DNA from 4 places in the Alteromonas sp. CI.11.F.A3 genome. Region 1 is predicted to be linked to each of the others. Evidence: predicted binding sites of a transcription regulator. Region 1 holds the regulator's gene; each other region holds the start of a gene.
The links. The regulator sigma-54, encoded in region 1, starts transcription at its own class of promoters, with help from an activator protein. The targets are predictions, from matches to a motif close to GTTGGCACGNNNNTNGNNT.
Positions count from the first base shown of each region.

Region 1 (2,206 bases):
CAATACCCGTACTTCCCATTCGTTCGCGGCCAAGTAGGCTAGCTAAAACTGTGGCCTGATCGATGTCGGGATTATTTTTAGCGGCAATGTCGCTAATAATCTCTAGAATACGTTTTTTACTATTACATTGAACCGCACACTCGGTGCGGTCCAAACTTACTATGGCTTGAATTTCCATACTAATATTTAGTGCTTTTTCAGCTTTTCCTTATGCTTGATAACTTGCCTGTCGAGCTTGTCGATCATGCTGTCTATCGCCGCATACATATCTGTATTATGAGATGAAGCAAACACTTCTGCGCCGCTAAGGTGCATGGTGGCTTCGGCTTTTTGATTGAGTTTTTCGACGTTCAGGATGACATGCACATTAGATATGTGATCAAAGTGACGCTCTAGTTTGCTGAACTTAGTATCGACATAGCTACGCAAAGAGTCAGTAATTTCGACATGATGACCGGTAAGGTTGATTTGCATATTTCGTCTTCCTTAAATTATCAAGGCCTTTAGATAAGGCTTTTGCGTTGGTTTGACGGCGGAATCGATAACGATTCCCGGTATTTTGCTATTGTTCGCCGGGCAACTTTAATGCCTTGTTCGGCCAACAATTGAGCAATCTTGCTATCGCTTAATGGCTTGCTGGGCGTTTCCGCTGCCACAAGCTTTTTGATTAGTGCGCGAATAGCGGTAGATGAACACTCACCACCAGATTCCGTTGCCACGTGACTAGAAAAGAAATACTTCAATTCGAAAATGCCACGTGGAGTATGCATATACTTTTGCGTGGTGACACGTGAAATGGTGGATTCATGCATATCTACCATTTCTGCGACATCATTAAGCACCATTGGTTTCATCATTTCTGGGCCGTGCTCGAAAAAGCCCATTTGTTGCTGCACAATACAGTTCGCGACTTTCATCAAGGTGTCGTTTCTTGACTCAAGGCTTTTTATAAACCATTTGGCTTCTTGCATATGCGAGCGAATAAATTGCGAATCGCTGCTGTTTTTAGAGCGTCTGCTCATGGCAGCATATTGCTGATTTACGCTTAATTTAGGCAGGCTATCGGGGTTAAGTTCTACCACCCAACGGCCATTCTTTTTGTTTACCGAAACATCAGGAATAACGTATTCCGGCTCTTTGGTAATTAATGCACTACCTGGACGAGGATTCAACGTTTGCAATAAGCGCATGGCTTCGCGAAGTTGATCTTCTTTCAAACGGCTCTTACGCATTAACGTACGGTAGTCTTTGCTGCTAAGTAGATCTGAATACTCGTTGATAAGCTGTCTTGCTTCAGTAAGCCATGGCGTATCGTCTGAGAACTGGCGAAGCTGCACAAGCAAACATTCTTGCGGAGTACGTGAACCTGAACCGATAGGGTCGAACATTTGAATACGTTTTAGTACACATTCAACTTCGTCCATTTCCACCAATTCTTCAACATCGTCGGAATTCACTGACTCTAAAATCTGTTCAATGGGTACGTTGAGGTAACCAGATTCATCAATTGAGTCGATAATGGCGGTAGCAATTGCGCGGTCGGTATCCGAAAACGGCGTTAAACGCATCTGCCAAAGCAAATGGTCTTGAATATTGTCGGTAGTTTCTCCCTGAAACAGTTGGTCGTCATCATTATTAGATGGACCTGGAGCGGGTGCAGATGAGGCCGAGTAATACTCATCCCATGTGCTGTCAATTGGCAACTCGTCGGGAAGGTCATTCTTTTCAAGCGCATCTCCAGCTTCTAACGAATCGCTAGATGCAGTTGGAGCCGCTTCTACAGAAGGGTCGTCTCCATCCATGTTGTTTTTCTCAACAGGGTGGTCATCGCCGCCTTCTTCAACTTCTAAAAGTGGGTTTGAGTCTAGTGCTTCCTGAATCTCTTGCTGCAGGTCGAGCGTAGACAACTGCAGCAGCTTGATTGCCTGCTGCAACTGCGGTGTCATGGTAAGTTGTTGACTGAACTTTAGCTGTAAAGATGGTTTCATCTACGTCTTATTTTTAAACTCTTGTTGTGAATATACCCGTGTTTAAAACTGAAAGTGACAATTCGGTTACAGTAACTATAGCCTGAATTGTTCTCCTAGGTATACATCCCTTACTTTCTGATTACTTAAAACTTGTTCTGCCGTCCCTTGCGCGATGAGTTCGCCTTGGCTCACAATATACGCTTTCTCACACACATCCAGTGTTTCTCTTACGTTGT
Region 1 covers NZ_CP136708.1:3,952,485-3,954,690, reverse strand. The annotation lists gene ptsN (PTS IIA-like nitrogen regulatory protein PtsN) at 1-178, opposite strand, end outside; gene hpf (ribosome hibernation promoting factor) at 187-474, opposite strand; gene R1T43_RS17010 (RNA polymerase factor sigma-54) at 504-1,988, opposite strand; gene lptB (LPS export ABC transporter ATP-binding protein) at 2,064-2,206, opposite strand, start outside.

Region 2 (2,206 bases), 340 kb from region 1:
ACTGTATATGACGGTGGCCATGCTAGCCGGAATATACGGCTCTATTGCGTTAGGCGGCTACAACTTCACTTGGGAAGGTGCCAAATTTAAAGGCTCTAAAATGAGCCCGCTTAGTGGGTTTAAGCGCATGTTTGGTATGAATGGCTTGGTTGAGTTAATCAAATCTATCGCCAAAGTGGTTGTCATCGTTGGGATGGCGTTAGGTGCATTGCTGTTTTTTGAAGACGAAGCACTGCATCTGGATTTAGAGCTTTACCCGGGCAATATTTTTCACGCGTTAGATATGCTGAAATGGGCTTTTATCATGTTGGTTTGCGGCATGATACCTATTGCGCTTATTGATGTGCCTTATCAAATGTATAAGCACAACAAAGAAATAAAGATGACTAAACAAGAGGTGAAAGACGAGCGTAAAAACTCTGAAGGTGATCCTTTAGTAAAAGGGCGCATTCGTCGCTTGCAGTATCAAGCTGCCACAAAGCGGATGATGCAAGAAGTCCCTCAGGCTGATGTGGTGGTGACCAACCCAACCCATTATTCTGTCGCTATAAAGTATGATGACAGTGGTAACCGCGCCCCTGTAGTTGTGGCAAAAGGCACCGATGAATTAGCCATGCATATTCGTAAAATAGCCACCGCCAACGATGTGCCGCTTATTCCATCACCCATGCTAGCCCGCGCCGTTTACTACTCGACTGAAATTGACGGTGAAGTCCCTAACGCCTTGTTTATGGCAGTAGCACAAGTATTAGCTCACGTTTATCAATTGAAAGCACACAGGGCAGGCAAAGGAAAACGTCCCAAGCCGCTTAAACGTGACTTACCCATACCACCAGAGCTGCGCCGCTAGCGCGCTGCTCTCTGCTTGAATTAGAGCCTAACTCAAGCAGAGAGCAGCCCTCAAATATGTGTCTGAATCGGAGCTTGAGCAAAGGCTTATAACGAGACAATCTTTATTGTAGTGCTGAGAATTGCAGCCCTCCCACTTATGTTTAATCGGTTTTGTATAAAGCTGGCACGGTAGTTGTAATACTCATTGAAAGATAGCGTTAAGCGTCAATTTTCCGATAGAGAGACTCCCTGCAATGCAGTTATCCGGTTACCTTCAGCGATTCGATAAAAGTCAGCTGCAGAACATTACCAGTGGCTTAGGCGCTCCCATTGTTCTTCTTGCCATTATGGGCATGGTTATTCTTCCCATGCCGCCATTCCTACTCGACGTATTGTTCAGCTTTAATATTGCGCTGTCTTTAGTCATTATTTTGGTGGCAGTACTCACCCAAAAGCCGGTTGATTTCGGTATTTTCCCCCTCGTATTATTGATTGCTACTGTACTGCGATTAGCCCTAAATGTGGCCTCTACCCGTGTGGTATTACTGTACGGGCATGAAGGGGGCGATGCTGCGGGTAAGGTTATCGAAGCCTTTGGTGCTGTGGTCATTGGCGGTAACTATGCGGTGGGTGTGGTGGTCTTTGCTATCTTGCTCATTATCAACTTTAAAGTGGTCACCGCCGGTGCAGGGCGTATTTCAGAAGTAAGTGCACGCTTTACGCTTGATGCTATGCCAGGTAAGCAAATGGCGATTGATGCCGACTTGAATGCGGGCTATATCGACCAAGATCAGGCGCGTGCTCGCCGTGAAGAAATAACCGCCGAAGCAGATTTCTACGGTTCGATGGACGGTGCGTCAAAATTTGTGAAAGGTGATGCGGTCGCGGGCCTATTCATCATGCTGATTAATATTGTGGGCGGCCTTTTTATCGGCATGATTCAACACGGGCTAAGCTTTGGAAATGCTATTGAGGTGTACACCATATTAACCATTGGTGACGGTTTAGTGGCACAAATTCCATCGCTGTTACTGTCTGTTGCTACCGCAATTATTGTTACCCGAGAAAACGAAACCCAAGAAATGGGTAAAGAAATTCGTAGTCAATTGGGTAATAGCCAAGCCCTTTATATTGCTTCTGGTGTGCTGTTCGTAATGGGGATAATTCCCGGCATGCCTCATTTGGCCTTTATTGGTTTTTCAGTGCTTATAGCCGGTTACGCTTACTGGCAGGGTGTTGCCGCTAAACGCGAAGCAGAAAAGCCTAAAACCCCAGCGAATATAGTGAAAGATGACACGGTAGCGCCTGAAATAAAAGAGCTTGGATGGGACGATGTACAGCATGTAGACACCATAGGCTTAGAAGTAGGGTATAG
Region 2 covers NZ_CP136708.1:3,615,924-3,618,129, reverse strand. The annotation lists gene flhB (flagellar biosynthesis protein FlhB) at 1-850, shown strand, start outside; gene flhA (flagellar biosynthesis protein FlhA) at 1,086-2,206, shown strand, end outside.
Region 2: a site for sigma-54 is predicted at 1,012-1,030, ahead of flhA (flagellar biosynthesis protein FlhA). Genes of this name have one in related genera too.

Region 3 (2,206 bases), 1.2 Mb from region 1:
CTTTAGGCGAATAGACGTGAACCAGTAAATCCCTTATTGTTGGCAGAATATATGCATTATAAAAGCAAAGCCTGCTCAAAAGCGTGAGTTATTGCAGTTAGAGTGGGTAAACTGTGAAATTACTTCAAAAACAAGGATATTATTATGGACATTATTCGCATTATACTTTCAATTTTACTGCCCCCTCTAGGTGTATTCTTACAAGTTGGTATTGGCGCTCAGTTTTGGATAAACATCCTTCTAACATTGTTTGGCTATTTCCCTGGTGTTATCCACGCCGTGTACATTATTGCTAAACGATAGTTTATTTTACTAATTTTTAGTAAAACCAAACATTAAAAGAAAGGCCAGTATATGACTGGCCTTTTTTGTATTCGTAAGATTTAGGTAAAACGCGCGCCTAGTGAGGCGCGAGTTCTTTTGCCATTTCTTCTTGGTAAGAATCAGCAAGTTTATTCTTTTGAGAATCGTTAAGAAGTCGGCCTGCAACTTGGAAAAACTCTTGCTCTTCATCAGCAAGGTGATGCTCAACTTTTTCCTGAAGAGATTTTAAGTGACGTAGCCATCCTGGTGAGTCCATTTTGGTCTCATCCAGTTTTTCAATAAGCTCATCAATTTCATGATGCTCTGCAATACCATGACGGGTTAAATCGACAGCGTCATCTTTTTTAAGTAGAGGAGAATAAAAATGGCGCTCCTCTGCAATTGCATGACTTTCAAGCTGGTTTTTAAGCTCTTGGTAATACTCTCGGCGTGCAGCCGTGTCTCCACTGGTCTCAGCGAGAATTTTAAGTAACAGTCTTTGTTTCTCATGATCTTGGCGTAACGCTTCGAAAATCTTCATCGGTAATCCCTCAACTAGTTGAACTAAAAATATGGCGTAAAAAGCACTTTACACATTACACGTTTAGTTAATGCGAGAAGCGTTCCACTATATCGAGCTCACTAAGTCATTGTAAATTCAGCTTTTAGCGGTTACTTATTATTACGATACATAAGTAACCGCTTAAATAATGCATTTCTTACATAGGGTTTGCGGTAATCTTTACCTATAGCTATTGTGAAGCGGATTGACTGTTATTTTGCGCATGGTCTATACCAGTTAATACCCTAAGACTAGCAGGGTGTGTGGTGATATTGATTTCACGAGCGCTGAAAATCTCACCATCAACCGCATAAGGTACTTCTTCCTCAAAATAAAGGGATATTGATGGGGTTTGTTTGTGCCTGATGCTGTCTGAACTGGTTTTATATTCTTCAGGCCCAAAAACAAGCTCTGCCAAAGAGAGTAGTTGTCGGTCAGAAGAATCTTGCGGCGTTAGCCATGTGATATCTAATTTACCATCGGTTACATCAGGTAGATTTCCGCCTTGAGCAAGTGCGGTGGTAATTGGCGCGGCATTAGCTATTACTAAGCTTGGTGTTTCTAGATGCTGGGCTTCATCTTCATCAAACTTTACTTGAAAACTAAGGTTGTCATTTTTCCCTATGGCTTCCCATAGCCCCTTAAGGTAGGCAAATTGTCCACCTGAATCTTTCTCGCCCCGATCCGCGGCAGAAATCATATGCTCTTCAAACCCAACCGCAGCAACCAGTAACATCATTCGACCATTACACTGGGCAGTATCGATATCTGCAGTTTTGCCGTCAATAATGATGTCACATGCTGTACTGATGGGAACAATTTTACTGGCATATCCATGTAGCACCTGACAAAGGGCATTGGCAGTACCAAGTGGAATAACCCCTAGTGTGACGTTTTTATCGGTAAGGGCATTGGCCACTTCGGTGATGGTGCCGTCGCCTCCACAGGCAACAATAATTTGTGCCCCGTCGACTAAGGCTTCTTTAGCCAATACTTCACCGTTTATTTCAGCTGTTGTTTCTTTAACGGTAACTTTAAATTTTTCGTTTAGTCTTGACAGAATATCCGCCTTTTCAACTTCCCATTTACCCCCTCCAGCAACAGGGTTGGCAATAAGAGTAAGACGCTTAGTCAACGACAAGCTGCCGCCATTCTTTATTTTTTCAAGTGCTGCTAACTGATGTTTGTTAAGTCTTGCTGTAGAACGAACTGCTTGAATTTTATCCATCGCATCTAAAATGGATAACGAGGGATCCCTAGCCAGTAGGTAGGCAGCTAGCACTAATACAGAACGACCTCTACCAAGTGCGCAATGCACAACCACATTTTTACCTTCAACAA
Region 3 covers NZ_CP136708.1:2,757,989-2,760,194, reverse strand. The annotation lists gene R1T43_RS11930 (GGDEF domain-containing protein) at 1-14, shown strand, start outside; gene R1T43_RS11925 (YqaE/Pmp3 family membrane protein) at 145-303, shown strand; gene R1T43_RS11920 (hemerythrin domain-containing protein) at 401-844, opposite strand; gene R1T43_RS11915 (diacylglycerol kinase family protein) at 1,056-2,206, opposite strand, start outside.
Region 3: a site for sigma-54 is predicted at 915-933, ahead of R1T43_RS11920 (hemerythrin domain-containing protein). Genes of this name have one in related genera too.

Region 4 (2,206 bases), 270 kb from region 1:
AAGCTTGAGGGTGAGATCTTTGGCCGCAAATAATTAGGTTTTTATGACTAGTCATCTTTATTCAGCATTATCACAACAGGTCGCTAATTTAGAGGGCCTGTGCTTGTTGCTGGAAAAAGAATTACATTTGATTAGCTCACGAGATGCAGAAACCTTGATGAGTCTGTTAGAAGATAAGTCTGCACTATTAGAGTCTATTCAGGCTGCCGACCAAAAAGTCGAGGCCTTATATCGTCAAACTACAGACGAAACAATTAGTGCAGATGAACAAGGGTTAATGGATAAAGCGAAAAGTCTGTTAGAAGACTGTAAGTATAAAACCCAAATTAATCAGAAAGCCGTAGAGCAAGGACAGCTTCGCCTCACACACTTACGGAATCTGATGTTGGAAGTTCGCGCTAAAGAGTCGTTAACCTACGATAAGAAAGGCAAGCCAAATGCTGGCCGTTTAGGTTCAGGTATTAGCGCCTAAATAATGCACTCGTCACAAAATGTCAAAATAAGAATACAAAAAAGCGCGTTTAATACGCGCTTTTTTGTGAGTGCTATTTAGCCATACATCTAAATACTTAGTAGTATTTAATGTCTTTGATTCTTTGTGGCTTCGCAGTCGTCAAATAAATGTCGTAAACGCGATGCATATCTAGTTCAAGTTCGGTGGCATAGGTATCTTCACCCACGGGGTAACTTTTTATTACCCTAGCCCCTCTAATGACTCCCTCGACAGAAGCCCGTAAGGTTTCATTATCCACCACAAGGCTAGACAGTGATTGATTACCTTCAATACGTTGTCCGTACACCTGCTCTGCAAGTTCTCTGTAAGCCTCTAGTTTTGACGCTTTGATTGCCATCAAGGTTTTCACCGTTTCGCTATCACCCCGTTGCGACATAATAGGGGCATAGCCTACAGCACTTAGCACAGGGTAACTGTCTGGCTCAACCGTCTCCCATTCCACATGTTTATCTACAAATAAACTGCATCCTGGCAAACCTGACAGGGCAGCGAATAATGCCGCTATCATCCATGCTCGGCAACTTACCAATTTCTTAAAAAACACCATCAGAGAAACCTCATTCTCAATTTTTCTATTAATGGATAAGCAATGTTTACGCCTAAATTTTAAATTTGAAACATTGGCATCTATTTCGCTTATATAAAATAGAGTAAAAATAGACACAAAAACTTAAAAAGAAACTGTTTTAAAAGAACACTGACCTAAATTAACTGATGTAGTGCTCCTTATCGCACTGCAACAAAAGGACAAGACTGTGCTTGGCATACGAACATTCGCTAAATTGTTTTTAGTTAGCATCTCTTCTGTTAAAAGAAGATATCAAGCTAGATACGCCAATGTCGCCTTTTTCATGGCGCTGTTTTGCCTTGCTACAGTAACGATAGGGCAAAGCCATGCCGCCTGGTATGAAGCCAAAGGCCAAGCCGTCATTGTAAATGGCAATAAAGAAAAAGCGCGTAGAGACGCCACTGAAGAAGCCCTAAAACAAGCTTTGTTATTCGCAGGTGCCTCGATAAGCAGTGTTCAGCAACTCACAAATGGGTTACTTGAAAGTGAAGATATTACCATTAGTAGTACAGGTGAAGTGGATCATCTCGAGCTTACTGATGAAGTGTGGCACAAGGATTATGTTACCGTAAGCGTCAGGGCAGATATCTTTCCTGCGGCAAAACAATGCACCGCAGTTAAGTACGATAAGAATATTGCCACCAGTTACTTTATGGTGGAGAACCGCAATCATTTGGTTGAAGGAAAGATACCTAACTTTTCAGAAGCAGTGACAAGAAAACTAGCGACCGAAATGTCGTCGCAGGCGCAGAATTTAAATTTAGCGTACATTGCTCCGCACACCACACGATGGGGAGTTAATGGGCTTGAAGAAAATGTGCGTGCATTGTCACAACAATCAAATGCACAGTTTGTTTTAATTGGTAGCATTAGTGACGTTAGTGTCGAAAGACAACGACCCTCTTCGTTTGCGTTCTGGAAGGAAGAAAAAGCCACCCGATACTTTTCGCTAAGCATTAAGGTTTTCGACGGTATTAATAGTGGCTTGCTGCTACAGAAAGATTACATTACTGAAGCCAAGTGGCCTTTTGACAGATTTGCTGATGTAGACGAATTTTCATCGATCTTTTGGCGAACAGAATACGGTAATGCAATTAAAAAGCAGATGCAGCAGTTAACCGCAG
Region 4 covers NZ_CP136708.1:3,685,513-3,687,718, forward strand. The annotation lists gene flgM (flagellar biosynthesis anti-sigma factor FlgM) at 1-33, shown strand, start outside; gene flgN (flagellar export chaperone FlgN) at 44-472, shown strand; gene R1T43_RS15960 (LPP20 family lipoprotein) at 570-1,022, opposite strand; gene R1T43_RS15965 (flagellar assembly protein T N-terminal domain-containing protein) at 1,270-2,206, shown strand, end outside.
Region 4: a site for sigma-54 is predicted at 1,134-1,152, ahead of R1T43_RS15965 (flagellar assembly protein T N-terminal domain-containing protein). Genes of this name have one in related genera too.